DNA from 3 places in the Flavobacterium sp. CFS9 genome. Region 3 is predicted to be linked to each of the others. Evidence: riboswitches for the same ligand, from Rfam matches in the RefSeq annotation. Region 3 holds a riboswitch; each other region holds the start of a gene.
What was found. Region 3 has a riboswitch for cobalamin ahead of ACAM30_RS18075 (cell surface protein). Riboswitches for the same ligand answer to the same signal wherever they lie in the genome.
Positions count from the first base shown of each region.

Region 1: another riboswitch for cobalamin. It lies ahead of ACAM30_RS03775 (TonB-dependent receptor plug domain-containing protein); the one in region 3 lies ahead of ACAM30_RS18075 (cell surface protein).
Region 2: another riboswitch for cobalamin. It lies ahead of ACAM30_RS02040 (TonB-dependent receptor); the one in region 3 lies ahead of ACAM30_RS18075 (cell surface protein).

Region 1 is NZ_AP031573.1:863,087-873,341, reverse strand. It holds gene ACAM30_RS03780 (YncE family protein) at 1-706, opposite strand, end outside; gene ACAM30_RS03775 (TonB-dependent receptor plug domain-containing protein) at 711-2,564, opposite strand; cobalamin riboswitch at 2,591-2,794, opposite strand; gene cobC (alpha-ribazole phosphatase) at 2,862-3,395, opposite strand; gene ACAM30_RS03765 (adenosylcobinamide-GDP ribazoletransferase) at 3,380-4,165, opposite strand; gene cobT (nicotinate-nucleotide--dimethylbenzimidazole phosphoribosyltransferase) at 4,237-5,916, opposite strand; gene cobU (bifunctional adenosylcobinamide kinase/adenosylcobinamide-phosphate guanylyltransferase) at 6,041-6,550, opposite strand; gene ACAM30_RS03750 (DUF5522 domain-containing protein) at 6,706-7,068, opposite strand; gene ACAM30_RS03745 (ABC transporter substrate-binding protein) at 7,247-8,389, shown strand; gene ACAM30_RS03740 (iron chelate uptake ABC transporter family permease subunit) at 8,455-9,423, shown strand; gene ACAM30_RS03735 (ABC transporter ATP-binding protein) at 9,544-10,255, shown strand, end outside.
Region 2 is NZ_AP031573.1:501,627-511,881, reverse strand. It holds gene ACAM30_RS02065 (polysaccharide lyase family 8 super-sandwich domain-containing protein) at 1-283, opposite strand, end outside; gene ACAM30_RS02060 (glycoside hydrolase family 88 protein) at 554-1,756, opposite strand; gene ACAM30_RS02055 (helix-turn-helix domain-containing protein) at 2,123-2,995, shown strand; gene ACAM30_RS02050 (amidohydrolase) at 3,092-4,459, shown strand; gene ACAM30_RS02045 (beta-ketoacyl-ACP synthase III) at 4,596-5,579, opposite strand; cobalamin riboswitch at 6,005-6,205, shown strand; gene ACAM30_RS02040 (TonB-dependent receptor) at 6,320-8,368, shown strand; gene ACAM30_RS02035 (YncE family protein) at 8,365-9,510, shown strand; gene ACAM30_RS02030 (hypothetical protein) at 9,679-9,870, opposite strand; gene ACAM30_RS02025 (hypothetical protein) at 9,907-10,255, opposite strand, start outside.
Region 3 is NZ_AP031573.1:4,292,137-4,302,391, reverse strand. It holds gene ACAM30_RS18095 (FAD-dependent oxidoreductase) at 1-725, shown strand, start outside; gene ACAM30_RS18090 (DUF4465 domain-containing protein) at 866-1,813, opposite strand; gene ACAM30_RS18085 (hypothetical protein) at 1,880-3,118, opposite strand; gene ACAM30_RS18080 (hypothetical protein) at 3,131-4,372, opposite strand; gene ACAM30_RS18075 (cell surface protein) at 4,416-5,705, opposite strand; cobalamin riboswitch at 6,168-6,370, opposite strand; gene ACAM30_RS18070 (hypothetical protein) at 6,523-6,867, shown strand; gene ACAM30_RS18065 (hypothetical protein) at 6,872-7,987, shown strand; gene ACAM30_RS18060 (helix-turn-helix domain-containing protein) at 8,162-8,593, opposite strand; gene kdpA (potassium-transporting ATPase subunit KdpA) at 8,799-10,255, opposite strand, start outside.

The DNA of each region.
Region 1 (10,255 bases), 1.9 Mb from region 3:
TTACAATTTCGCTTCTTTCCCCATAAGAGCTTCTGATAGTGTACAAAATACCATCTTTTACTTCCATAGTATCTGCGCCATATCCAATCGTTACAGGAGTTTCCAGTTTATTTGTAGTTGGATTAATCACAAGTAATTTATCGTTGTTGTAAGGCTCTGTTACATAAAGTTTGTTGTTGAAAATTTCAATATGATTTCCGGTTGTATTTAACGGTATGGTAGTTTCGACTTTGTTTGTAGACAAGTTGATTACAGCGATGAAATCGTCGGTGTTACCGGCCGGGTTTGTTTTAGACCAATAGGTATTTGCATTGGTTACATAAGCTTTTCCGTCTTTTACAACCCCATATCTTGGCGCTGCTAAACCAGTTTCAACTTTAGCAATCAATTTAAAACTATAGCGGTCGACTACATTAATAACATTTGAACCACCGGCAATAATATATGCCTTGTCTCCGTCAAAAAAGATGTTTTGAAGATATTTTCCAACGAAATCACTGCTGTTTACTGTTTTATAAACATCTTTCGTGAAAGTATTTAAATCGTCAGATATGAAAGAAACGGAGCCACCGTCAGTAAAGTTACCTTCATTTAAGATGAAAACGCCATTATCATAAACTCCCTTAGGTCCGTCAGAGTCGTCATTAGAGCAAGAAACAAAAAGCGATGCGCTTAATGCTAATAAGAATAATCTAGTTAGTTTCATTATATTAAAATTTAAAGTTTAAGTACAAGTTGTAATTTCTTCCCGGCATTGGTCGGTGTTCCAGACTTTGGTAAAATGTATTCCATACATTCAGAACCTGAAAACCTACTTTGAAAGAAGATAAAAGTTTAAAATCGTAATCTATGCCAATGTTTGAAACAGTGTAAGCTGATACAGTTTTTTCAGGATCATTGTCAGCTTGTGTGTAAACAAATCCATTATAAAGAAATTGATAATGAGCTGAAAAGTTGTTTCTTGTGTAAGCGATGGCAGCAGTTACTTTATGAAAAGGAACAAAAAATAATTGCTTTTTAGTTTCTACATTTTCTGAAACAGAATAAGCATAAGTAGCATTTGCCGTCAGGTTGTTTTTACCAAAATTCTTCTTCCAGCTTAATAATGTTTCAGCACCATAACTGTTTACTTTATCTGTGTTTTGAGGCATCCAGATCCCATTTGTTCCGGGAACCCATTGCAATAGATCTTTTATTTTGATGTAGTAAAAAGTTTGAGTCAAAGAAAAATTCTGAACGGTAAAAACATTTCCAATTTCGGCCTGATAAGAACTTTCCGGTTTTAAATTACGATTTCCGCCTTCTTCCCAATACAAATCATTGAAAGTTGGGATTCTGAAATTTCGAGACACATTCAATTTCAAATTGTACAGTTTCCCAAATTGATAAGAAGTACCTGCCGAAAACAGAACCGGTGATTTATAATTGTCTGTAAATTCTTTTCGAACCCCGAATTCGTTTTTCCAGTTTGGGGAAACATCTTGTTTGATAAGTAAAGCTGCAGAACTTATTTCTCTCACATTATCGCCAAAACCACTTCCGTATCCTTTAGTTCGATTGTAGTCCAGGATACCATTTACTTGCAGTGATTCCAGTAGTTGATATCCTAAATCGGCTTTTGTAGTCAGGCTTTCTGTTTTTCCGTACGTATAAATATTGCTCGAATTGTCGGCATAATATTTATAGTTCTCAAAAATATAGGCTGTTTTTAAATTGGTTTTGAATCTGCCAAAATCACCATCATATTCCAATAAGTTCCGATTAAAACCATTGACATATTTGCTTTTAGTTTCAGATTCCGAAACTAATGAGGTATTTCGGTCTGTGTTTGAAGTTTGGGTGTATAGCTTTAAACTGTTTTTGGCATCGATTTTATATCCTGCATTTGCGCTTAGGGTAATAACATCATATTGGCCGTTTTGATTCCAGCGCTGTTCGCCTTTCCAGTTGTATTGGTTCAGGTATTTATAATCGTTTGTAGAGCTGTTTTTAGAAAAACCAATTTGAGTACTCCATTTTTTATTGGAGATACTTGTTTTGTAATTGATTCCGATAGTATTGAAGCTTCCGTAATCCAATCTTAAGCTGTTTTCAAACTTATTGTAAAAGGCGAGATCCGTATTCAGGTGTACGGTTCCTCCAACGGCTCCACTGCCGTAAATAACACTTCCTCCACCTGCTTTTACACTGATAGAATTGTAATCGGATCCGGAAATGGTATTAAAATCGGTACTTCCGTTCATCTGAGAGTTAATGTTGATTCCGTTCCAAATCACCGCCGTTTGTGAGGCTGTTGTACCTCTAAACGCTACGGTAGAAAGCATTCCACGACCGTATTCTTTAAAATAAATGGTTGAATTAAAGTTTAATAAATCCGTTAGTAAGGCTTCATTTTTACCAATAACAGAGTCATTTAATTTTAAAACCGATTGTGAATTGGAGTATTTTTTAAGATTGGCGTCAGAAACGACGACCGTTTTAAGTTTCGTAATAGAATCGTTCTGCGCCACGGTAATCTGGCACAACAATAAGAAACAAAGAGCAAAAAGTTTTTTTAAAGTCATAATTTCTACACTCTTTTTCCCGAGAGCTCGATATTGATTACAAAGGCAGGTCTCCTGGCTTGCGTCTTATTGTTTACCTTCCCATTCGTCAGAGCGAGCAGTGGTTTTGTAGTTAACAACAAGCATTCTTTTCAGAACAAAGCTTACAGTTGCGGGTACAGCTCAAGATTTATGACTTGATTCCCTTTTAATGTGTATGAATGAACACAACCTTAATTTTGTGCAAAGATAAAGTTAAAATTATTGAATTTTCAAATTTGTTTTCGTTTTAGGGAGTGATTCTGAAGAAATGATAATTTAAATCACTATTTTAATAACCTGTCCGAACGCTACTTTATTGGTAAAAGCGTCTTTTAGTGGTAATCCGGACTGATGACATAAAATACTTCTGATCACACCTGCATGTGAGACAATGACTACAGGACCAGTTTGGTTGGAAACAGAATCCTGTAAAAATGTACCTACTCTTTCATGAAGTGCTGTAAAGGACTCCCCATTTGGGACTTGCGTGGTAACAAAATCTTCCATCCAGGGATTAAGTTCTTCCGCCGGAATTGTATCCCAGTTTTTCAATTCCCAATTGCCAAAATTCATTTCCATCAGACGATCGTCAGTAATAAAGGAAACGGGTTTTATAGTATTCTGAATGTATTCTGCCAGTATAGTACAACGCTTCAATGGACTTGAAAAGAGTAAGGCTCCGTGAGGTAATTGCGAGACAATATCCTTAAAGATTTCTTCGAATGGAATAGCCAAATCTACATCAGTCTGACCGTAGCAGATTCCTTTTTCACAGGTTGTTTCCGTATGACGAATTAGATAAATTTCCATATCAACAGAATGCTTAAATAGTAAACAACTTCACAAACCTGTTGCGTTGCTCCCAAACAGTCGCCTGTGTAACCATCAATCCATTTTTGGAAATAGCGGGCTAGAAAATAACGCATGATAAATACCGGAAGAATCGCTAAAAGAAATTGGTGCTGAAAAAAAGAAAGTACCAGTATTGGAATCAATCCGAAGAAGAACGAGCCTGTAATTTCTTTCCAACTGTGTTTCTTGGCTATAGGTTTGCTTTTACTCGTAGCATCATCACGGGAATATTCATGTGTGAAAATAATAGATATTGCTGCGAGACGGCTTAAGGAATGGGCCGAAATGAATAAGAGGAAAATTAGAAAAATGTTAGTAGTAAAAAGTGAAATGGATTCAGAAAGCAGTTTGAATTTCAATAGAAATAATAAAACTAAACCAATGGCTCCGTAAGCACCAATTGCACTGTCTTTCATAATAAGAAGGATTTTTTCTTTGGTCCACCCGCCTCCGAAACCATCACAGACATCAGCGAAACCGTCTTCATGAAAAGCTCCCGTGGTTAATATTGAGGCGATAATAGCCAAAAGAACGGCACTTTCAATAGATAGAAAAAGAGAGAAAAGATAAAAAGCCAGAAAGGAAATGCTCCCAACAATCCAGCCAATAAAAGGAAAATAACGTGTTGCCTTATTTAAATAGTCAGGATCATGATTGATGTTTTTAGGACACGGGATTCTGGTGTAAAACATTAAACAGGTAAAGAAAATATGCAGTTCTTTTTTCATTTAAGATAATTGATTAGGGCAAAATTAAAGGATAAAATTATAAACTGAGATTGTAATCAGAGACTGAAAACTTATTTCCTGCTCACTCCCGCGCTTTCAAAACTGGCCATTTCATTCAGAAAAACTTCAGCTGATTTCAGAATTGGAAAGGCGATCGCGCAGCCTGTACCTTCACCCAACCGTAAATCCAGATTCAGAATAGGTTTAGCATTTAAATAATCTAATAATTTCTGATGCGCTTTTTCAGCGGAACAATGACAGAAGATTGCATTTTTATGAATAGCAGGATTTATTTTTGAAGCGATTAAAAAGGCCGTACTGCAAATAAAGCCATCCACCAGAAGGAGCATGTTGTTCTCAAAAGCAGTTAACATTCCGCTGGCAATTTGTATAATTTCAAAACCTCCAAAATAAGCCAGCTGTTGTTTTAACTCGGCCGGACCGGTATAATTTTCAATAGCTTTTCGCAGTAAGTTTTGTTTTTGAAGTAATTTTTCATCTTCAACACCCGTTCCTTTTCCAACACATTCTTCGATAGAGAATCCGGTTAGAAGACTCATCAATACCGAGGCGGTAGAGGTGTTTCCAATTCCCATTTCGCCAAAACCAATACAATTGGAGCCTTTTCTTGCAAGGTCTTCCACAATCGTTTTTCCTTTTTCAAAACACAATTGTAACTCTGCTTCACTCATTGCGGGAAGGTGTAGAAAGGATTGCGTTCCTTTGGCTATTTTGGCGTTAATCAGGTTGGCATTGGTTGGAAAATCATAATTAACACCAGCATCAACAATGGATAACTGAATGTCATTTTGCTTACAGAAGACATTAATAGCAGCTCCGCCTTCCAGAAAATTAGTCACCATTTGTCTTGTGACATCCTGCGGGTAAGCGCTTACGCCATGATTGGCAATGCCATGATCGGCAGCAAAAACGACGATAGCAGGATTTATGATTTTTGGGTTTAACGTTTCAAAAACAGTTCCCATCTGAAAGGCTAAAGTCTCAAGAGTTCCCAGAGCGCCAATGGGTTTGGTCTTCGAATCTATTTTGTCTTGTAGCTGAGTGCTGAAATTAAAATCTTTTGACTGTTCTGTTTTTGGACTTAAATTTAAATCCGGAATTAGATTTTCAACGGTAGTTTTGATTTCTGTACAATCCGGAGCCTCTGATTTTTGTTTCCAGTGCAATTGCTGCAGCATGGGTTGATTATCATAATTCGTAGCAGGTTTTCCGATGCAGAAGTACCCTAACGGCTCAATATTTTCAGGTAAATCGAGAATCTTTTTAAATTGATAATAGTTTAGAATAGACACCCAGCCCATTCCGTAACCCTGCTCAGTGAGAGAGAGCCAAATATTTTGAGCAGCACAAACCGAACTGAATTTTACCGCTTCATTGCTGCCAACCGTTCCAATGGTAAATTGGTTCAGTACAGATCGGTCATAGGCAATAATGAGCCCGATTGGAGCTTCTTCGATTGCCTCCAGTTTTAAGGATTTATAGTGCTCCTTTTGTTCGTGACTGTCAGTAAGTTCCTCGGCCTTTTTGTTATAATCTAAAAAAAGATTTTTGATGGCACTTTTAACAGCAGGAGACTTAATAAGATAATATCGGGTAGCATCTGTTAATCCAACTGACGGTGCCCAATGTCCGGCCTGAAGTGCTTTCTGAATGACTTCATCAGGAACTTCGTCATTTGTAAAATGGCGGGTATCACGACGTGATTTTAGGATATCGTCTAAATGGCTCATAAAAAGATTATTTTACAAATTTTAAATTCCAAATTCCAAAACTCTGGGGTTGGAAAATAGTAACCGTAAAGATAAAGTATCGTATTGGAATTTGGAATTTAAAATTTGGAATTTCTTTTCATCACTATCCTTTTATCTTAACCGGAATTCCGGAAACCATGAGAACCACTTCATCTGCTTGTGAGGCTAAAAACTGATTCATCCAGCCCTGTAATTCTGTAAATTTTCTGCCAATATGAGTTTCGGCATGGACACCCATTCCGATTTCATTGGTGACAATAATCAGAGTAGTATTTTCCTGTTGCGATATGGATAGGAACTCTTTTTTTGCTTCCTCTAAACTTAAAGTAACGTCATTTTTATGGTCGACAAAAAAGTTGGTCAGCCAGAGGGTAACGCAATCGATTAAAGCCACTTTTCCGGAAAAATCAATTTCGCTTAAGTATTTTTCTTTTTCAATATTGGTCCAGCGTTCGTCACGTTCCTGTTGGTGTCTGTCGATTCTGTTTTGAAAATCAGAGTCCCATTTTCGGGCTGTCGCTACATATATAGGTGTATCTGAAAGTTGTAAGGCCAGATTTTGAGCGTAACTGCTCTTTCCTGATCGTTCGCCTCCGGTAATTAGGTAGATCATTTTTAGTTATGAGTTATGAGTTGTAAATTGTGAGTTGTTTGGGTTAGTCGAATGTCAGGCTGAGCGAAGTCGAAGCTTTTGTTGAGTTATGAGTTGTGAGTTATGGTTTTAAGATTTTAAGGGATCTGTATGTAATAACTCACAACTCATAACTGTTAATAAGGGCAATGCCGGCATTCGTTTCCGCAGCAGCTTCCTCTTTTTAAGTGAAACCAGGCTTTAAAAACATAATTTCCGTCTTCTAAATAATAATCAATTCCCTCGATTAGCTTTTCTTGTTTGGGTAAAGATATGGCTTTATTTTTAAGTGCTTTTTGCGGGGTAAGCGTTTCTACGTAAGCGTCAATTTTATCTTCACAGGCTTCTTTAAAGCAAACGGGGCAAAGGCAATCGCCTCCTTCGGAAAGATTAAAAATAGGGGGGAAATCATTACACCAACACTTGTTTTCATTTGAAGTATCTCCACAGCTGAAAGAAGATTCACAGCTCGAGCAGACTTTGGTTTTTATGGGATTCATTAGGGAAAAATGATGTTTATTTGATTTTGTAGGAATAAAGGTAGATAAAAAAAATAGAAATTGCGTTACCTTTGTCAGTAATGAAATTGTAAAATTTATAAGGAAGACGAGTCAAATTATGTGCCATAAAAGCAGCGTGATGAAACTGAGCCCTTTAAAAAAATAATAGAACTTATATATGAGACATTTACTGCCAAAAATGATTTTTGTTTTACCTTTTTTTCTTCTAATCGGATGCAAAAAAAAGGAATCTTCGGAGATTGTAAAAACAGAAACTGAAAAAAATAGTATCGAATATGCATCGGGACTTTCGATTATAAAGCACGAAGGATATTCGGTAGTAACTGTTTCAGATCCCTGGCCGGATGCCCATACAAAGTTTACTTATGTACTGAAAGAGAAAGAAGCGAAAGTACCGGACAGTTTACAAAAGTATACCACTATCAAAGTTCCTTTGGAGTCAATCGTGGTGACCTCAACTACTAACATTCCGTTTTTGGAAATGTTGGAAGTAGAAAATAAATTGGTCGGTTTTCCGCATACCGATTACATTTCCTCAGAAAAAACCAGAGTATTAATAGACAAAGGTACCGTTAAAAATGTGGGGCAAAATGAAAAATTAAATATCGAGCAGTTGATAGAGCTTTCTCCGGATTTAATAGTGACTTTTGGAGTAGACAATAACAATGCGATGCTTGATAATTTGAAAAAAAGCGGTCTAAATGTTTTGATTCAGGCCGACTGGATGGAGCAATCTCCTCTTGGAAAAGCAGAGTGGATCAAACTTTATGGTGCTTTATTTGGAAAAGAAGAGCAGGCGAAAGAGTTGTTTGATAAAATTGTTTTGAGTTATGACCAGGCTAAAAAATTAGTAGCGGGCAAACGGGCAACTTCAAGTGTTTTATACGGTTCTATGTACGAAGATATCTGGTATGTGGCCAAAGGGAACAGCTGGGTGGCGCAGTTTATGAAAGATGCTCAGGCGAATTATTTATGGGCCGATTTGAAAGGTACAGGAAGCGAAGGCTTGTCTTTTGAAAAAGTTTTAGTGAAAGCCAAAACAGCCAATTTTTGGATTGCTTCAGGTTCTTTTAAGAGTTTAGATGAATTTGGAAAAATTAACCCGCATTATGCTGAGTTTGATGCTTTCAAATCTAAAAATGTGTATACTTTTGAAGGTAAGGTTGGCGCGACCGGTGGAACAGTTTATTATGAGCTGGCACCAAGCCGTCCTGATTTAGTACTGAAAGATTATATCAAGATTTTTCACCCGGAGTTACTGCCAAGTTACGAATTCACTTTTGCCTCTAAATTAAACTAAGTTCATTGATTCATAAAAAACGAAATATAATACTGTTTTCGGTACTTGGTCTGGCATTAGTGTTTATGTTCTTTTTAGACATTAGCTTGGGATCCGTAATCATACCTTTTAAGGAAGTGTATAACAGTATGACGGGAAGCCATGCCAGTAAATCGACTTGGGAATATATTATTGTCAATTATCGTCTGCCTAAGGCTATTACAGCCATGTTGGTGGGTATTGGTTTATCGGTGAGCGGTTTGCTGATGCAGACTTTGTTTAGAAACCCGTTGGCAGGACCAGATGTTTTAGGTTTAAGTTCGGGAGCAATTCTGGCAGTTGCGATAGTGATTTTAGGGGCAGGTTTTCTGCCTTCATTTTTAAACTCGATTTTATTGTCGCCGTATGCAATTGTACTGGCTTCGACAATAGGAAGTGTTTTGGTTTTATTACTCGTTTTACTGGTAGCACAGCGTTTACGAAATACGATGGCAATTTTAATTGTCGGATTAATGTTTGGGAGTTTTACCAGTGCTATTGTTGGGGTGCTGACCTATTTTAGTTCGGCAGAACAATTACAAAAATTTACCTTCTGGTCTTTGGGAAGTCTTGGAAATCTTTCGTGGACTTCAATTTCGATTTTGGCGGTTTGTGTTGCTTTTGGTCTGTTTTTGAGTGCCGGAAGTATTAAACCTTTAAATGCCTTGCTTTTAGGGGAAAATTATGCCAAAAGTATGGGGTTGAATTACAAGAGAGCCCGATTGATAATTATTTTCGCTACAAGTATTCTGGCCGGAAGTGTCACTGCTTTTGCAGGACCGGTTGCTTTTATTGGTCTGGCAGTGCCACACATTGCAAAACTCACTTTTCAGACGAGTAACCACACGGTTTTATACTGGAGTACATTTTTTTACGGAGGAATAATTATGTTGTTTTGCGATATGGCCTCACAAATGCCGGGACTAGAAACCACACTGCCTATTAATGCAATTACTTCTATAATTGGTGCTCCAATTGTTGTTTGGCTGCTCATGCGTAAAAGAAATTTCCAGTAAATAAATTAGCCACAGATTAAGCGGATTCAACGGATTTTCGCAGATTGATTTTTAAAAATTAAAGGAGGTGAAGAAGAAACTCAGAACCTTAGCAGCTTAGAACCTTAGTACCTTTAAACAATGACTACTATTTTAAAAACAAAAGATCTCGATATCGGCTACAAGTCCAAGAAAGGAACTGTAACCATTGCCGAAAATTTAAATTTGAATTTAAGTTCGGGAAAACTCATCTCGTTAATTGGTGCAAACGGAATTGGGAAATCGACTTTGCTTCGCACGATTACCGGAATTCAACAGCCGTTAAAAGGACATGTTTTTCTAAATGAAAAAAATATAAGTGCCTATAAGCCTTTGGAATTGGCTCAAAATTTAAGCTTAGTTTTAACCGAAAAGCTACCGCCAAGTAATTTGTCTGTTTTCGAATTAGTAGCTTTAGGACGTCAGCCTTACACTAATTGGATTGGTACTTTAAGTCAGACTGATATCGAGAAAGTTCAGGAAGCTTTAGAGTTGACTCAAATCGAGCATCTGGCTCGGAAAAAACATTTCGAAATTAGTGACGGACAATTACAGAAGGTTTTAATTGCGCGAGCTTTGGCACAGGATACTCCGTTGATTATTCTGGACGAGCCGACAACACATCTTGATTTACTGCACAAAGTTTCGCTGTTCAAACTCCTCAAAAAACTAACAGAGGAAACTCAGAAATGTATTTTATTTTCGACTCATGATATCGATCTGGCAATTCAGTTGAGTGACGAAATGATTATCATGACTCCTGAAATGGTAGTACAGGATGCACCATGCAATTTAATTTCAAAAGGGAGTTTTG
Region 2 (10,255 bases), 1.6 Mb from region 3:
GCTCCACCAATACCTGATAGGCATTTTGGTCTGCACTAACCGTAAAATTCCATGCCGGACCCGGATTAGTAAAGTCATATGCGGAAAGGTTTTTGGCGGCTATACCATTAGTGAGGTAACGACTGTATCTTTCGTTGACTTCTGTTTTAGAATAATCGAGATTCTCGCCCGTGAGCCAGTTTCTATATTTGACGGCAATCTCATTTACAACACTCAACTGAGCGTACGAAAAGTTAAAAACTAAGGCCATTAGCCCAACGGATAAAAGGAATTTTTTGTGCATAAGAGTGGTTATTAATAGATTAGTAGTTAGTAATTTATTGTATTCTTAGCAACTAACCCGCAAGACTTCTGATCGTTTAAATCAGAGGTTTCGCGGGTTCGTAATGAAGTCGATATGGTTAGGAAATTACTTTAAGAAAATACCAGTGAAAATATTGGTTGGCAAACTACTGATTATTTTTGTAAGTTTTTTCTTTTTTTAATATTTAACCATAAGGACTTCATGTTTTATTTCTTTTCGCAGACAGCTTATTGCATTAACCTCAACATCCTATATTTCAATCTTTTTGAGAGCTGCATATCTTTTTAAGGCTTCCAAATAATAGTAATCGGCATAGTCAAGCGGAGTGTCAATTTCTGAATTGTATAAAAAGGCTCCCACACTGTGTTTTAGCAAAAAGAAGCTGTTTTCTCCCGGTTTTGCCAGATAGGTGTCGGATGATAAGGATTTTAAAATGTCTTCGGCATAATCTATATATTTTTTGCCGTCTTTAACCTGAGTACTCAAATCGAGCAATGCCGAAGCAATTACAGCTGCTGCCGAAGCGTCTCTTGGTGCAAGGGCATCGGTATCCAGAGCATTGTGAACGTCAAAATCCCAAACCGGTATTTTGTCTTTTGGCATGCGGGGATGATTCATAATAAAAGAAGCAATATTTTCAGCCTGCTGTAAAAACCTAGGATTTTTGGTATTGGCATAACACATGGTATATCCGTATAATCCCCAAGCCTGACCGCGTGCCCAAGCCGATTCGTCGGTAACACCCTGATGCGTTCCTTTACGCAATACTTTACCCGTTTTCAGATCGTAATCGACCAAATGATACGAGCTGTAATCTTTTCTAAAATGGTTTTTTATGGTGGTCAGCGCATGGGTATTGGCCGCAGTGGTGTATTCAGGTTTGTTGAAAGCGTTGGCACTCCAATACAAATATTCCAGATTCATCATATTGTCGATAATCACCGGATAGTGCAGCCAGGTAAAATCCCAGGAGCGAATGGTTCCCACGGTTGGACTAAAACGGGCGTAAAGATTAGCGGCACCATCTGCTAATGCCGGAAGATAAATCTTGTCGTGAGTAATTCTGTAGGCATTTCCATAAGAACAATAGAGCATAAAACCTACGTCGTGTGTGTTTTTGATATTTCGAATAGAATCCAAAGCCAGTGTAAACTTTTTAGCTTCATCGGCCAGAATTTTGTCACCCGTAAGCTCGTAGCCGTACCATAAACTTCCCGGGAAAAAACCGGTTGTCCAGTCCGTCAAGCCCGCCAGTCTAACCGTTCCGTTAGGATTCACAGAACGTGGATTTTTTCCCGGCTGGTAAGTCTGTGCCGCTTTGTTTAACTGAAAGTGAATGGTTTGGGTTGCTTTTTTAAACCAAACCAAAGAAGGATCTTCCTGTTTTAGATTCGCGAAGGAGTTTATGGTAATAGCAGAAATTGCTAAAAACAGGCTTAGTTTTTTTTTCATTGTTTACTCTTTATAGATTTATAGTCTGTTTGTTCTAATGCTTTGATACAGCGAAGTTAGATTTGAGATTCAAAACCCTCTTTCAGTTTCTGTCATAAAACTTTCAAATTTGTGTAAAGAGTCTGTTTTTTGCAGGCTTAAGGCGTTTTTCAAAGATTTGATTCCTTTCAGAAGTTGATTTAAAAGGAATTTTTGAATCAGATTTAATTGTATAAAAGGACTTACCTTGAGTTAGAGAATGTATTTTCCTATGTGGTAAAAAGAACTATCACAGAAAAGAATGAGCAACAAATAATTTAGCACAATAGTTTACTTATCGATTAATTATATAATTTTGAAAATAGCAAATCAACACTATCGATTCCCTTGAGCAAAACTGCCATCCCCACTTTGTCTGTTTTAAATATACTTGGCGAGCAAACGTTTGGCATCACCCTGTTTCGACACAGTGTAAAAGGGCGTAACGAATTTGAACAGCCTCATAAACACGATTTCTATCTTGTTTTTTTCGTAGAGAACGGCTCCGGATTTCACAGTGTCGATTTTAAACAAACCAAAGTATCCGATTATCAGATTCATTTTGTGGGATCGGGACAGGTACACAATTGGTCGCTTGATGTCAATACCAATGGCTTTCAGTTGATGATTTCGCCCGAAATAATGACCGTTTTTTCCAATTTGTCGCAGCTGCCTTTTTTCGGACAGAGTTCACCATTTTGTCTTTCCTTAAATAAGAAGGACTTTCAGAAAGTTAAAAATCAGTTGGAGGAAATAGAATCAGATTTGCTTAAAGACGATCTATTGAACAAAGAAATAGTGTTATTAAGATTACACTTGCTGTTTAAATTATTGCAGAAAGAATATGTAGTTCATTTTCCCGATCATGATGTTGCTGCGAAATCAGAAAAAATTATAAAAAAATTCAAAGCACTGATTGAAGATCATTTTACCACAGAGTTTTCGGTGAATTTTTATGCCGGAGAATTGAATGTGACGTCCAATTATTTGAATATTCTTTCTCAAAAATTCTTGAACAAGTCTGCCGGAGATGTTATTAAAGAAAGGACCATTCTGGAAGCCAAACGATTACTGATCAGCACGGACTTATCTGTAAAAGAGATTGCTTATCAGTTAGGATTTAGCGATAATGGCTACTTTGCCAAAGTGTTTAAAAAATATATCGGAAAAACACCAACAGATTTTAAGGAAAATTATAATTTGTACCATTCTTATCATTAATCTTCCTGTTCCGGTTTTAAAAAATTAAGTGAATTTTGCAGTTCACCATTATTTCTTGAGAATCAGTTTCTTAGAAATATTACATATTAATAACCGATGAGCGACAACAAAATCAACCGAAAGCAATTTTTAAGAATGGGAGCGGCAGCAACAGGAGCCGCATTGTTTTCCGGAATAAGCAATACAGCAATGGCACATTCTCTCGAAGAGCCTGAAAATAGTACAGTGACTTCTAAAGAATATATTTTAACCAATGTAAGACTGGAAGACGGCTTTGAGTACAATGAAAAAAAAGAAGTAATTGCGACCAAAACAAGTTTGTATAATATACATATTGGTGATGGAAAAATAAAAAACATTACGACGGCTAAACCTGATGGGAAACTAAAAAAAGTAGATGCCAAAGGTCTTTTGATGCTTCCGGGATTGCGTGACATGCACATCCATATTGATAAAACTTTTTACGGCGGAAAATGGAATGCTGCACCTCGAAAAGGATTTACGGTAAAAGATATGATTACGCTGGAACAGAAGATTATTCCGGATTTGCTTGTAGATTCTCAGTACAAAGCAGAGCAGGCCATTCAGTTGATGAAAAGCCAAGGGAGTTATTTCGCCCGTTGCCAGTGTAATATTGATCCTGTGAGCGGATTAAAAAGTCTGGAGCATTTGTTGAAGGCTTTGGATAATAATAAAGACAGTTTTGGATGGGAGATTGTAGCTTTTCCGCAACATGGAATTTTATATTCGCAATCAGAACCTTTACTGAGAGAAGCTGCAAAAATGGGCGTAGATTTTATTGGGGGACTTGATCCTACCACAGTTGACGGAAATATGGAAAAATCGCTCGATACCATGTTTCAGATTGCAATAGACCACAATAAAGGAATCGATATTCATTTGCACGAATCGCCACCTTCAGGAAAGTCGGCCATCGAGTACATCATTAAAAAAACCGAAGAGAATAAACAATTACAAGGAAAAACCTATATCAGCCATGGTTTTGCACTGGCCAGAATGGATCCAAAAGATTTAGAGGGAATAGCCGAAAAAACGGGAGCACTGGGTATCGGAGTAATTTCTACAGTACCAATGGGAAAAACCATCATGCCTATTCCTACTTTGAAGAAATACGGTGTAAAACTGATGACCGGTACCGATAGTATTGTAGACCATTGGATGCCTTTTGGAACCTGTGATATGCTGGAAAAAGCAAAATTATGTGCACAATTATATGGCTGGACAGATGAATACAGCCTGAGCCGCGCTTTGCACATCGCGACAACAAATGAAATATTACCGCTTAACGATGCGGGCGCAAGAGTCTGGCCGGCGACAGGAGATGATGCACACTTTATTTTGGTAAAAGCAAGTTGTTCTGCCGAAGCAGTAGCCCGTCTGCCAAAAAGAGAAGGCGTATTTTTTAAGGGTAAAATGATAGCGGGACAGATCGGCGGATTGTAAATATATTTAATCTGAGTTAAAAACATAAAAAAACAATCAGGACAAAATGTACTGATTGTTTTTGTTTAAAATCGGTATTGAATTTATGATGAATTACCTCAGCATAAGGATATAGCGTAATTTTTTTATATACTATTTACCATTTGATGTACATACTGCCCCAGGAGAACCCTGCTCCAAAAGCTGTAATAACAAGATTATCTCCTTTTTTGAAATCGTTTTTGAAATCCCAAAGACATAACGGGATGGTTGCCGCTGTAGTGTTACCGTATCTTTGAATGTTTACTTTAAACTTTTCAATGTCAATTCCAATTTCCTCACTTACCGCCTGAATGATTCTTAAGTTAGCCTGATGAGGGATTACCCAGTCCACCATTTCAGGAGTCAATGAAGCTTTTTCCATTAGTTCTTTTGAAGTACCGCTCATGTTTCTCACAGCGTGTTTAAAAACGGTTCTTCCTTCCTGATGTACAAAGTGCTGTTTGTTTTGAATGGTTTCTTCAGTTGTGGTCAAAAGAGAACCTCCGGCACGTACAGAAAGGAATTCAGCACCTGTTCCGTCTGTTCTGAAAATGTTTTGATGAATACCACGACCATCTGTAGTAGGTTGTAAAAGTACAGCACCTGCACCATCACCAAATAAAATACAGCTGTTTCGGTCTTCATAATTAACGATCGAACTCATTTTATCGGCACCCACTACGATAACATTTTTGTATCTGCCGCTTTCAACAAAACTTGCACCTACTGAAAGTGCATATAAAAAGCCGCTGCAGGCAGCGTTAAGGTCAAATCCCCAGGCACTTTTTAGCCCTGCTTTTTCGCATACCAAACTGGCAGCGGGAGTAAGAATATGATCGGGTGTTGATGTTGCGAGGATAAGACAATCAATATCCAGAGGATTTATATCATAATTTTTTATTAAATCTTTAATGGCAAAAGAAGCCATGTCTGAGGTGGCCAGTGCCGGGTCATCTAATATTCTTCTTTCTTTTATGCCTGTTCGGGAGGTAATCCACTCATCTGTTGTATCTATTCTTTTTTCTAAATCAGTATTGCTTAAAACCGTTTCCGGTACATATCCTCCAATAGCAATAATGGAAGCTTTTGTTGTATTCATTGATTTTTTGTTTCTCTTTTAGTGTTTTTTTTATATTCTGACTTTCGGCCCAAAACCTTTCTTCAGTCCATTTTACAAGAGTTTTTCGAAGAATATGTAGTACGAGGGGCATCTTCATTTACAGGGGCGCAATTTAACAAATATAAAGATGCAAAAATCTCGGGATTTGTTAATTTACTTTTAATATTTCTATTTCACTTCATTATTAATAAAATCAAATCCTGTTTCGAATGATTTTGTTTCAGTTCTTCAATGTTTACCAAAAAGCAACCAAAACAGAACTTACAATTGGTCGCAAAAATGCTTTTTTGTTACGGTTCAGTTTAAAATCTCATTCTTTTAATAAATGAATGAGATTTGGTCTCAGTCATTGTCAAAAGTGCAATATGGATTAATTAACTCTTGTTTTTATAAAGATAATTCTATCTTTACGCTCAGATTCAGGTCTGTTTTTTCTTTAGAGAAAACAGTTAAAAGGGAATCAGGTGCAAATCCTGAACAGACCCGCTACTGTAAGTTCTGTAAAAGTCTTTAACGCTACTAATGCCATTGTTCGCCGCGGCGGATGAGAAGGCTGTTTAAAGATGGAACAAGTCAGGAGACCTGCCGGAATCACATAGTTTAAGACTTTCGTGGAGTAAAGTTGAACAACAATAAACGGACCTGTTATTTTTTAACGGGATCCTGCCTTATTGCTTTTTTGACGATCACATCCCGAAGTTTATTTAATTAAATCAGTGATGTGTAAGACCAGAAAATTACTTTTATTTCTTTTCGTATTGTTAGCTCCCATCGTGCTTCGATCGCAAACTACTAAGGATAGTCTGAGAGTTTTGAAAGAAGTACTTTTAAAAACAAAACCTTATCAGGAAGTAATTCCCGTACAAACTCTTTCAGGAGTACTGCTTGAAAATTTAGCCAGCCATAATGTTGCCGATGCACTTCGTTATTTTGCCGGAGTACAAATCAAGGATTACGGTGGTTTGGGCGGACTCAAAACGGTAGATGTACGTAATATGGGAACGCATCACGTAGGTGTTTTTTACGACGGAATTCAGTTGGGGAATGCCCAGAACGGAGTTACGGATTTAGGAAAATACTCCCTTGATGATATGGAATCCCTCACCATGTACAATGGTCAGAAGAGTGAAATATTTCAGTCGGCTAAAGACTTTGCAGCCGCTTCTACTATTTATTTGCGAACCAAACGACCAGTTTTTGAAAGTAACAGAAAGACCAATTTCTTATTGCGTTATAAAACCATGTCTATCAATTACAATGACCTTTCTTTTAGATTGGAGCAAAAATTAAGTGATAAAGTAAGTTGGAGTGCCAGTTCTGAATATATCAAATCTAATGGCGAATACAAATTCAGATACAAAAGAAACAATCTCGACGGTACTGTGGCCTACGATACCTCAGCCATGAGACACAATAGTGATATTGAAGCATTTCGTTTCGAGTCTGGTTTGTACGGGAAAATGAAGAACGGTACCTGGGACGCTAAAGTGTATTATTATGGTTCCGAAAGAGGAGCACCTGGAGCTATCGTAGAAAATAAGTTTTCGGATGGTTTCAGACAATACGATAAGAATTTTTTCGTGCAGGGGACTTTTATAAAAGATCTTAGCGACAGATATAAATTTCAGGCTAAAGCAAAGTATGCTTATGATTATACGCATTACGTAGCCCGAGACACCACCAGTGTATTGGGGGAAGTGGTTACCGAAGGCGCTCAATCTGACGATAGTTATTACCAACAGGAATATTATGTATCAGCAGTCAATTTGTACAAAATTTTACCTGCGTGGGATATTTCATTGTCAACGGATTTTCAGTACAACCGTCTTAATGCCAACAGAAAAGGGATAAAAACCTTGTTTTCTTATCCCGAGCGTTATACCGCTTTATTTGCACTGGCAAGTTCTTACAGACTGGATGGTTTTAAAGTTTTGGGAAGTGTCGTGGGTACGCATGTGCAGGAAGAAGTACGTTACAACGCCAAAGCTCCTGACAAAACAGAATTTACTCCCGCCGTATTTTTGGGTTACACTCCTTTTAAAGCGTATGATTTTAATGTAAGAGCTTTTGCAAAACGTATGTTCCGAATGCCCACTTTTAATGATTTGTATTATACGATGGTTGGTTCGAGCACTTTAAGACCCGAATACATGAATCAGTATGATGTTGGATTTACCTACAACATACCCGTGGAGAAAGGTTTCTTAGATCAGTTTTCTCTTCAGGTCGATGGGTATTACACCAATACTAAAGATAAAATAATTGCCGCACCAACCGGAAATTTATTCCGTTGGATGATGACCAATATCGGGCAGGTGAAAGGAAAAGGAATAGAGTCGGCTGTGGATATGAAAATGCATTTTGGCAAAGTAAATCTGACTACACATTTAACCTATACGTATTCAGAAAGCCGGGATTACACCAAGTTTGCCGGTTTGGAATTATCCTCTTATGGAGATCAGATTCCTTATACCCCCTGGCATAGCGGATCCGGAATATTAAATGCGGATTACAAGTCATGGAATTTTAATTATAGCTTTATATACGTAGGGAAACGATACAATGGAAATGTAAACAATATCAAAATTAATGAAGTGCAGCCTTGGTATACGCACGATTTGGCGGTTCAGAAGATGTTCACTTTTCATCAGTATAAAGTAAAAGGAACAATCGAATTGAACAACGCTCTAAATCAGCAGTACGAAGTAATTTATAATTATCCGATGCCGGGCCGTACTTTAAAATTTATAATCAGTATTGCACTATGAAAAAGAGAAGTATTCGATTCCTGTTTAGTTTATTTGTTGCTCTTCTTTTGGTTTCCTGTAGAGAAGAAGAAACTATTTTTTCCTCTTCAGATAAAAGTGTGGCCGCACCCAGAAGCGATGGTAACATAGAAGGATTTTATCTTTTAAACGAAGGCAATATGGGAATGAACCGCGCCAGTATTGACGTCTTCAATTACAGAACCGGAAATTATACCACTGATATTTATTCCGAACGCAATCCAACAGTCGTGAAAGAACTGGGTGATGTGGGCAACGACATAAAAATTTACGGAAACAAAGTGTATGCAGTGATTAACTGTTCTAATAAGGTTGAAGTAATCGATAAATGGTCCGCAAAACGAATCAAAAAAATAGACATTCCGAATTGCCGATATGTTACTTTTTACAAAAATAAAGCTTACGTAAGTTCGTATTCAGGCCCTGTCGCCATTGACCCCAATGCCGAAATTGGATTTGTAGCGGAGATCGATACGACTTCCTTAGAAATAAAACGCAAAGTGACCGTTGGTTATCAGCCTGAACAAATGGTGGTGTATAACGGGAAATTGTATGTTGCCAATTCAGGAGGTTACAGAGTGCCAAATTATGACAGAACAGTATCCGTTATCGATCTTGAAACTTTTACGGAAATCAAAAAAATTGATGTGGGGATTAACCTTCACAGCATGCAGGTAGACAGCAGAGGCGATATTTATGTAAGTTCCAGAGGTGATTATTACAACACACCATCTAATCTTTTTGTGATTGATACAAAGACGGATGAAAAGAAAATGCAGCTTGATATTCCTGTTTCAGCAACCTGTCTCGTAGATGATTTACTCTATTATTACAGTGTTTCGTGGAGTTATCTGACCAACAGTAATAAGGTTTCGTACGGAATATTAGATACAAAGACTAAAAAAGTGATTAACAACAAAATTATTACAGACGGTACCGATAAACATATCATGATTCCTTATGGCTTACAGGTAAATCCCGAAACGAAAGAAATATATATTACCGATGCCCAAAATTATGTGGTCACAGGCTACATCTACTGTTTCACTCCCGAAGGAAAATTAAAATGGAAAACTACGGCAGGTAATATTCCGGCACATATTACTTTTATAACTAAAAAGTGAGGTGTGAAAAGTGAGATATAAAAAGCGTTTCAAAAGCCCTCTTGCTGTTTTGTAAGAGGGCTATTTGTTTGAAGTTCAATACTTCGCTAGTGGTAATTTAATTAATGATTTTATAAAAATATCTCAATAATTGTTTTAGGTCACTTTTTTATGTCTCCGTAGATTTTTTTATTTTTCTTCTTTTGTAAGTAGAGGATTGATCCCTGGTAATACTGCTGACAAAATTAAACCAATGAGTTTAACTCTATTAATAACCATTAGTGACAATCCTGCATCTTGTAAAAGATCAAATTTTGTCTCAATGAAACCTGTTAAAATGATAAGTAAGCTTACAATTACTGCGATTTTTGATTTATTCATATAAAAAAATTAAAGTTATTTTTGAGGATCGTGTCTTTACCAAGTATTACCTGAAGTTCTAATCCATGAATTTGGAGCTATGCACCAGTAGATGTATCCGTTGGCTATTCGTATTTCACCAGTACTACCTGTATCTATGGCAGAGGCAGGAGCTATTTTTCCAATTCTAGCGTCTAAATATTCTTTTGTCAGCACAGCTTTTCCCGTAAGCTCAGCTTCGATAAGAGCATTCGTTACACTTGGGAGTGTAGCTAGACCGTTTTTTAAAACGGTAAGGGCATCTGATCTGGAAGGTGACCATTCAGTACTTGAATCACTTCTTCCATTTCCGATGTTAAAAATTCTATCAGTCCCAATATAACCAGAATTACTTCCAGGGGAATAA
Region 3 (10,255 bases):
TTGGAGCAGATGGCATTCGCAGTACGGTACGAAAACTGTTAATAGGTGATGAAGTTACTCCTCTACGCTATCTGGGGTGTATTGTGATACTGGGTATTTGTCCTTTAAACGCTTTTGAAACCACTGATACTTCGTTATTGGACTCAGCAACTGTATTTCAAACGGCTAACGGCAATGAACGAATTTATATGATGCCCTATACAGAGGATTCTATAATGTGGCAGCTGAGTTTTCCAATGTCCGAAGACGATGCTAAAATACTGAGTCTACAAGGACCGAAAGCGTTAAAGGAAGAAGCTTGCCGAAGAACACAATGGCACGCCCCTATTCCGCAAATTTTATCGGCTACTTTAGAAGCTCAAATTTCAGGTTATCCGGTATACGACCGCGAATTACTTCGTCCTGAATTATTGGCAAAGAACAAACTGGCCACTTTGATTGGAGATGCCGCACATCCGATGAGCCCTTTCAAAGGACAGGGCGCTAATCAGGCATTGTTAGATGCGCTTTCATTGGCTCACGGAATCGTAAGAGGATGCAGACCGCTATCCAACTGGAGAGATGCAGGAATAAGAGTAAGTGTATTGACTGAATTTGAATCTGAGATGCTTACACGAAGTGCCACCAAAGTAAAAGGTTCTGCCGAAGCCGCGGAATTCCTGCATTCTGAGATTGTTCTTTACAAAGGTGATGAACCCCGAGGAAGATGCTTAAAGAATAAATAAGCCTATTGGCTATTGGTTTTTGTATCTTTTTTTCTCGCAGATTTTGCAGATCAAGCAGGTTTTTCTTTATAACCTATATATTTTAAACTAAAAAAAGGAGCCACTTTTCAATGACTCCTTTTCGATATTCAATTTAAGTATTATTGAATTCTTTTTACAGAAAGCTTGTCCAAACAGAAATAAGCTGCAGTATTCATTCCGTATACCGGGTGTGAATCTGTTGAAGCCATTTGGAAAACCAGGTATTTTACATCTCCTAAACCTTGAAGCGCCGTAGTGTTCACGTTTACCCATCCTGTTGGCATCACCAAAGAACCTCCTGTGTAATCAGCCAATGATTGTGTAATTGGTGCTGTAATAGTTCCGCTTGAATCTACTCCGTAAATTAACAATTCAAAATGATCTCCTGATGAAAATGCCTGAGCAAAACCGTCTCCATACAAACAACCATAATAAGGCCACGGGTGCATGTTGATTTTTAATCCTTTTACATTATATAATCCTGTGTTTCCAATTTTAATCCAGTTAGAGAAGCTTGCCTCGCTGAAAGTAGTTCCCTGTGGATTTTTAGGATCTGTATAACTTGACCAATACGCTACGATGTACGGGTCTCCTGTTGTACCTGGAGTACCCGCTGAAATTGTAGAAGAAGTTCCGAAACCGCTTCCTGCCATAGTACCCCATTGATTGGCTACCCAACCGTTAGATCCGCCGGTACCTGCTCCTGAACCGTAATTTGTAATATCATTTACATTGGATACGATAAAACCATCCCAATAGTTGTAACCTGATGATGTTCCGCTATGTGAAAATTTAAAGATGTCAACTGTTAAATTGGTATTGGCTACATAGGTATTTTGCCAATACTTCCCTCCTGTTGTTGATGTTCCGCTGGTTAGTAGAGAACTTGTCAGGTTAAGCGTAGTAGTTGTTCCTACTGAAGGATCGGTCACTGCGCTTTTAGCAGTTAAGCCTGAGCTTTTTACCGCTGCACTACCGCTTTCGTTATTTAATAGATTTTCATCATTACTACAGGACGAAAGCCCCAGCATCAAACCTACTGTCAAAAAATAAAGTACTTTTTTCATGATTTATAAAAATTTTGGATTAATATTCTTGGTTGATTAATAAACAGTTCTATTCCTGCTTTTCGATTATTTACCTGCAGCAAAATTCAAATCTTCTGCCTGTTTGAAGGAATTCGTCACTAAATCCAGTGCACCAATCTCAGTAAATGTTGGTACGTATACTTTCACAAAGTCTACTCCCGGAAGATGTACTTTATTGCCATTGCTGTCTACAGCCCAGCTAATGTCTATCGAAGGATCTTTGATTCCGCCATAGCCCCATTCAAAAGTTCCAACATTGAATGCTGTACCTTCTCCATCGCTAATATCTTTTGTAGCCAAATTGACTTTTGTTCCCTTTAGCGTATAAGAATCACCAAGCCATTGCGGATAATAATTATAACGTTTCCATTTTTTTGTTCTGGTGATAAAACCTGAAGCACTTTTATTATTGGCCCATTTCAGATATTCTTTGTCAAATTGCCAGTCGTACTTTCCTGCTACGGCAGTTTTATTTGGATCCGGCTTGTAGTACGTCACCTCATAGTTCTTAACTGTAGTCGATTTATAATATTCACTTCCGGCTATTTCGTACCACTCATTGTCCTCTGCAGTTCCGTTTTTGTTCGCATCATAAGCAACCATAATACTCACAGGAGAAAACTTTGAAGCGTTCGTAACGGTATTCATCTGAACTGTAAAATCACGTTTACCATAAACATTAATCACTGTATGGTCGAATTTTGTCACGATATAACCTCCGAAAGTTCCCAAATCAACTAGAGATCCGTCGGCCAAAATAGCTTGTGCATTCTCTATTGCTTCCGCTTTCGTTGCAAACTCAAAACCGTCATTGTTATAATGCGGTGCCGGTACATAATCGATAATTGAAAGTGCTTTCGAAGTATATGTTTTACCGGTTTCGGCAACTGTAACTTTTGTCGAAGCCTGTTTTACCAGCTTATTCAGTGTTACGGTGAAATCTACAACGTAGCTCAGTGCTTTTGGTGCTATAAACTTTAAGGTCTTACTGTCGCCAATAACAGAATCTTTAGCTACTCCGTCTTTTCCGGTTACTTTTAAGGTCCATTTGTATTGAGCAACAGCGTCATTTGGGTTTTCTATTGTTACTTCCGGATCAATCGCTACAACATTGTATCGCTCCGTTGCAAAATCTGCCTGCAATTTTATAGTAAGAGACGGATCTTTAACCGGCTCCGGTTTAGGTTCTTCAATTACAGGCTCCGGCTTTGCATCATCGTTACTGCAATTATAAAAAGAGCAAACGATGGCGAGGTATAAACTATATTTTAAAAACTTTTTCATATTCTAATCTTCTTACTTTTTTAGATTGTATTTTTTAATTATTTGAAGATCTGCAGCTCCCGAGAATCGTGTAGCCATAGACGATTGCTGGTGGCAAAGTCCCATTGGCTCGCTTACACAGTTCACTACTTTAATAAAATGAATTCCCGGAAGATTTGCTTTATTTCCATTCTTATCAACTGCCCAGTCGATATCAATATCAGGATTTTTAGCATTGACATACCCCCATTCCGGAGCCTCAAAATTCCACAAAGTAGTTTGCCCCGGACGTACCGCTGCAAAATTGACATTTAACTTCGTTCCTTCGTAAGTAGCTGTATTTTGAGTATCCCAGGCCGGATAATACTCTTTCTTCGTTTTTGACCTTGGTAAAAAATAGGTTTGAGATTGGTTGTTCTCACAATAAATATGTTCACGATCTAAAAAAGGATCATTTGGACCGCTTACTACTACTTTTTTACCCGCCGCAGGTTTGTTATAGGTAATTTTAAAATTCTTGATCGTATTTTCTTTCGCGTGCTGACTTCCTATAATTTCATACCATTCGTCTTCATCAGGTTTTCCGTTAGCATTTTTATCATAAGCGACGTAAATTAAACCCGGAGCCGGAGGATTGGCTTTATCTGTTAAATCAGCACCGTAAACTCTGAAGTCTTTTTTTCCTGAAAGATTAACCACCATATGATCAAATCCAACCACAATTGAACCTCCAAAACCTCCTAAATCGATTGGATATCCTACACTAGTTTCACTTATTCTTCCCAATGCTACTCTCATAACATCGGCTTTTGCAAATCCGTCTTTGTATAAATCATTGGCAAACATTCCGGGTGCCGGAGTAAAATCCTGAATACTTGTTATATACGGATTGTAATTTTGAGTCTCATTTATTACATTGACAATGGTAGCACTTGTTCCTTTTTTGTCACCTTCAGTAACATTTAAGGTTAGTTCGTATGCACCCGGATATAAAGCAACAAATCGCAGATCTTTAGTCGTTCCTACAATCGAATCTTTAGTCTGATTAACCGGATTCTTTTTAAGCACCCATTGATAATTCGGATTACTTGTTTCAGCTGAAGCTGTAATATTCAAAACTTTAAAGGTGTTTACTTCAAATTTGTCCTGAAGCTTTACTGCTATTGGTATGGCGAGTCCTTCTCCGGTATTGGCATCATTTTTATCGTCATCGCTACATCCGGTAAATGCCGCCGCAAAAGCCAATACTAATAAATAGGCAAAGTTTTTTTTCATAATTCCTGATATAATAATTTAGTTTAATACACTTTTGAATGGGTTATCGCGTAGGAATGCTTTCTCCTGAAAGATGCAAATCTGTTGCTCCCATTATTTCGGTCGAAGTCTCTCCGAGCCATCCCGCCTGCTGATTAAGCCCATTGTACACTTTCACAAAATCAATCCCGGGAAGTATTACTTTGTTTCCCTTTTCGTCCACAGCCCAGTTGATATCTATTCCCGAATCATCGTCATTGTTTGGAGCATTGTCTGCATATCCGTATAAAAAAGCATACTGCACAAAATAACTTCCCGTCCCGCTTTCATCCACTGCGTTATCGGGTAATCTTGTTCCTTTATAGGTGATAGAAGATTGATCTCTAAGCCATTTTGGCCAGTAATCTAAAGAATGATTGTAAGCGTTATTTTGTACCAGATAACCGTTTTTCCCCTGATTGTCTTTCCAAAAAATATACTCCATATCCACAAAACCTACTGTACCCGTAGTTCCTCCCGGCACTGGAATTTTATTGGGGTCAGGTCGGTAATAGGTAATTTCATAATTCTGAATCGTTTTCGGCATCTTATGTCCGCCGCCTTCTATCTCGTACCACTGATCATCCGGAAGTCCGTTTTTATTTTTATCGTAAGCAACCATAATTACTCCTGCTTCACTGCTTCCGCCGCGCATGATACTGTTCGGATTTGGATTAGCCTCTGCCCAGAATGCATTTCCCAAAACTCTAAAATCACGTTTGCCCTTGACATTAACGATGGTATGATCGAACCCAAAAACAACATAACCACCAAAAGCCCCCAATGAAATCAAATCACCATTTTTCTTGGCCAGATAAGTATTGGCTCTTGATAAAATCTTTTCAGGAGTATCTCCATCATTGGCTATAGGCAGATCATTCACAAACTGCCCCGGAGCCGGTTTAAATTCAAATACTTTTGAGATGTAGGTTTTATACTCCTTCGTTTCTTTTGTAACGGTAACGGCTACTTTTTGCGTTTGTATACTTCCTTTGTTATTTACAGTTACGGCCAGTTCATACATTCCTGTTTCTGTTGCTGCAAAAAGGACTTCTTTCTCTGCTGTATTGCTTAGTGCATAACTTTCTGAGGGTGCTTTGGTAACACTCCAGTTGTAAATAGCTTCTGTCGTTGCGCTGATTGTGGGATTTAAAGCCACAATTGCAAATCGCTGCGTAGTAAAAGCTAAATCTGAACTAACAGGCGGCGGATTGCTATTTTCATTTGATGCATTATCATCAGAACAATTGGTTAAGGTGAGTACTGCAATAAGCAACAATAAGGATTGGAAGTTTTTGAAGATAGTGTGGTACATGTGGTATTGTTTAAGTTTGTAGTAGCAAAAGCGAGCGGAATTGAAGAAATAATGAACGAAGTTTTAGTTAAAATCTTCAATAGGGAGTAATGTTATTCTTATAATCGTTAGACAAACCGGGATCGTCAAGCGTACCCGAATGGTATTTCTTTTTTATGGGAAGAGGATTAAAGTAAGGGAAGACACCGAGAGACAATACATTCAAAAAATTCTGACTCCACTCGGATTTCTTTTTCAGAAGTGATGCTCTCAGAAAGAAAAAGCAACTATAAAACACCCCTGCCTGAAACAGAAGAGAAACAAAAACGATAACAATAAATAAGAATTCTCTTTTTGTATGATACATCACTAATTGAATTAAGAAAACTCCCGGATGTATAAACTAGAAACGCAATAAGGCAGAATCCCGTCATAAAAAATGACAGGTTCGTTTATTGTTCTTCAACTTTATTCCACGAAAGTCTTAAACTATGTGATTGTGGCAGGTCTCCTGACTTGTTCCATCTTTAAAACAGCCTTCTCATCCGCCGCGGCGGACAATGGCATGAGTAACGTTTAAAGACTTATACAGAACTTACAGTAGCGGGTCTGTTCAGGATTTACACCTGATTCCCTTTTAACCATTTTTTCTTAAGAAAAAACAGACCAAAATCTGGCGCAAATATATCATTATCTTTTACAATTGAAGGAATTTGGGGATGAAAAAATGAAATAACAAGACAAAAAAAAATCTTTTCGATGTCTAAATCAGGTGTATATACTTGATTTCAGAATATCTCGACTAGTTACTTTTATGCATAACTAAAACTTAAATATTATGGAAACAGTAAAAATCCCTGAGGGGGTTCAAGTTACACTAAATGTAGCAATAAGTTCTGATGCGATTGTTGGTGCGGCAATTCGTTTAAAAGGTGAAGTTACAACTTACCCCGAAAATCAATTTTCAAAAATTCTAGGAGATCTTTCAACACTTCAGAATGAAAAAATGACTGTGCAATCATTATTTCACGTTGATCAGAATATTGACCAAATAATGGCAACTACCCGATTAGACATCGAAGTTTCTTATGGTGGGCAAAGCCAGAAATTAACTGTCAAAAAAAGGAAAATATACAATCAACTGTTTATAGCATTTGCATACGTTCAATTTACAAAACAATAAACTTATGAAAAACTATTACATACTAATAATTATATTAGGCAACATCTGGTACATCAATGCCCAGGAAAAAAATGTTCCATTAAGTGAATTTCCAATGTCCAATTTAACCAGTCCTGCTTTTCAATTGTTAGAAGAAACAGTAACGGATATATACACTCCTGAGAATGTAAAAGCATTAGCATTACATGTACAAAACAATTTTGGTGAGAGTATGGCTATAGAAGTGACTCCATACTTTTTTATCAATACCAAAAGTAAAAAAAGAACCTATGATCGATATATTGGTGTAACCAAAGATAAAGCAACAGGCAACTTAAAACAAAACCCTTTTAGCGGGCTAAATACAACTACTCTTTCTTTTGCCTATTTAAAAAAGGATTTTGAAACTATTGCAGGAGACAACAAACGTCAGACCTTCTCTATAGGAGCAAGAACAACATTGTTACGTTTTTTTAGTAAGGAAAAAGTATATGAAACGAAACAAAATATTCAACGTGTATTAACAGATAAAGCATTAATGATTCCTGAGGAAATACTTCAAATAGTAGATGAGGCGGAACAACAAAAAGCTATAGAAAAATTCTTTTTAGAAGAACAAAAAATAAGAGATCGCCTAAAACCTTTCGAAAAGGTAATCAAGCCAATTTTCAAACTGGATGCAGCTGCTGCTTATAGCGATCTTTTCAAGGACAATTCTATAAATGGCGGTACAATTAATCGCTTTGGATCATGGCTAACCGGAGAATTTAATTTGATTTTAAATGAGGATAATGAAGAAAGTTCTACAAATAACTATGCAAATCTTCTATTTATTGGTCGATATATCGAAGACGGGTTTAATATGGATTCTACTAATGTCTACACAACAAATTACTATAGAGATTTTGGAAGTAAAATAAGTTTTGAATTTGGAAAATTTAGCTTAGGGTATGAATACATAAAAAGAAATGGAACTGTAAAAAGCGAAAGATCTGTAGGTAGTATAAATTTTAGAATAGATAAAAACATAAGCATCTCAGGAGCATTTGGGAAGGACTTTCAAAAAGAAGATAATCTTCTGGCGCTTTTTGGAGTGAATTGGGGATTAAACTTTGGCAATTCATCACCTTCTCTCGAATAATTAAACTAAAAAGAAAATAATCCATAAAATCTGTGAAAATAAACAACTTAATATTGAGGGTTCGATAAACAAAAAAATCCAAATCCTGATACTGCATTTAGTAGTACTGGATTTGGATTTTCCTTTAAAATCTAAGACCTTATCTTATAGAAAAACTTCTTTCAAATAAAAAACCTATTTCACTTTTAATAGCTTTTCCAGATACTCTACTTTATCTTTTTCAGCCTGAACTAAACGTTCGTAAAGCTTTTTGTTTTCATCATAAGACTCAATCAGTTTATCAAGGGGGTTAAATGTGCATTGATTGTTACTGGTAAATGCCCCGAAAGCACCATTAGTACTGCTAAAATCATTGTCAGTGAAAGTATTGAAATAATTAATCATATTTTCATCTGAAAAATTTTTAATTGCTTCAGCTGTCACTCCCAAAGCCTTTGCTACCTGTTCTAGTTTCTCATCCTCAATAGTTTCACTATTTTCCATTAAAGAAACTGCTTGTTGATTGGTTCCTAAAGCCTGAGCCAAAGCTTCTTGCTTCATATCTCTAAGTTCGCGAATACGACTAATTTTTCGTCCTATGTGATTCGGTTTTGTTAATGTGCTCATAATTCAAAGATAACAATTAAGTTTAATATCAGGCAACATAAAAAACATATTCAACTATGTATAATACTGCCAGGATGATGCTTCAATTCTATACTTTACAAAAATACGTTTTTTCTTATATTTCAAACAACATACATTTAAAACTTAGGAACGACACTAACAATATATAAAAATCAGAAATATAGAATCATTTTTCTTCAAACTATCAAACCATAAGCAAATGTTCCTGAACAGGTCCTAATGCAAAAACAATAAACATAGACATCACGGTTAAAATCATAATGACCATAAATAATAATGTTCCAAAAATACCCGAATCAACCCTCAAAGTACCCAGCGAAGAGGCTACAGCTTTTTTAGCACTTAAATATCCAATGATTAAAAACGCTCCAATTATCGGAATAAAACGACCGGCAAGCATGGTAACCGAAGTGGTAAGATTCCAGAAAGGGGTATTATCTGCCAGTCCTTCAAACCCGCTTCCGTTTCCTGCCATAGAAGATACATATTTATACACTATAGTGGTAAAACCATGCGGTCCTGTATTGCTCAGCCACTCCACAACCTCCGGAACATACAAATAAACATGAACCGCAATTGCCGAAAACAATAACGGAATTGCCAAAGCGGAAAGGTTAACCAAAACTGCTACCTGAACTTCCTTAGTTGAAATTTTCCTGCCAAACAACTCCGGAGTTCTTCCTACCATCAGTGAACCGATAAAAGTGGCTATGATCAGGTAAATAAACATGTTAATCCATCCTGTGCCCAGTCCTCCAAAAAAGGCATCTACCTGCATTCCTATAAACATTCCTATCGAAGACAACGGCATGTAACTATCGTGCATACCTGTTATGGTACCTGCCGGAATTATCATATTGACCGCGCTGTAAAAAGAGGAATAATACGTTCCAAAACGCACCTCTTTACCTTCCATATTAGCTAGTGATGAGTCAATACCCAATGCGCTGAGTTTGGGATTACCGGAAATTTCACCACAGACTAAGGGAATACAAGTTACAAAGAACCCCATGAGCATGACTCCCAAAAGCATTCTTGAAAATTTCTTATTATTGAGATATCGTCCTACGAAAATGATAAAAGACATCGGTAACAACCAAACGATAATAGTATGAATGATGTAAGTGAAAAAGTTAGGATTTTCAAATGGATGCGCACAGTTGGTTCCAAAAAAGCCACCACCATTAGATCCTAATTCCTTGATCGGAAGAAAAGCTGCAACGGGGCCCGTTGAAACTACTATTTCCCTGCCTTCAACCGACGTAATTCTCTCAGGTTCCTCAAATGTCATAGGCACACCATTAAACAAAAAAAAAGTTGCCGTAATTATACTTAACGGCAACAATATACGAGTAGATGATTTTACAAAATCACTATAAAAATTTCCTAATCCTTGTATCGATTGAGCAGCAAGTCCCCTGACAATCGCTACACCTGCACAAAGACTTGTGGCCGCACTTAAAAACTGTAAAAGCATAAACACACCTACCTGAGCCAAATAACTGGCTCCTGTCTCTCCTGAATAATGCTGCAAATTGGTACTCGTCAGAAAACTAACTGTAGAATTTAATGCTAATGTCCACTCCATACTGTCGATACCGACAGGGTTTAAGAAAAGTTTTCCCTGCAGCAATAAAACAA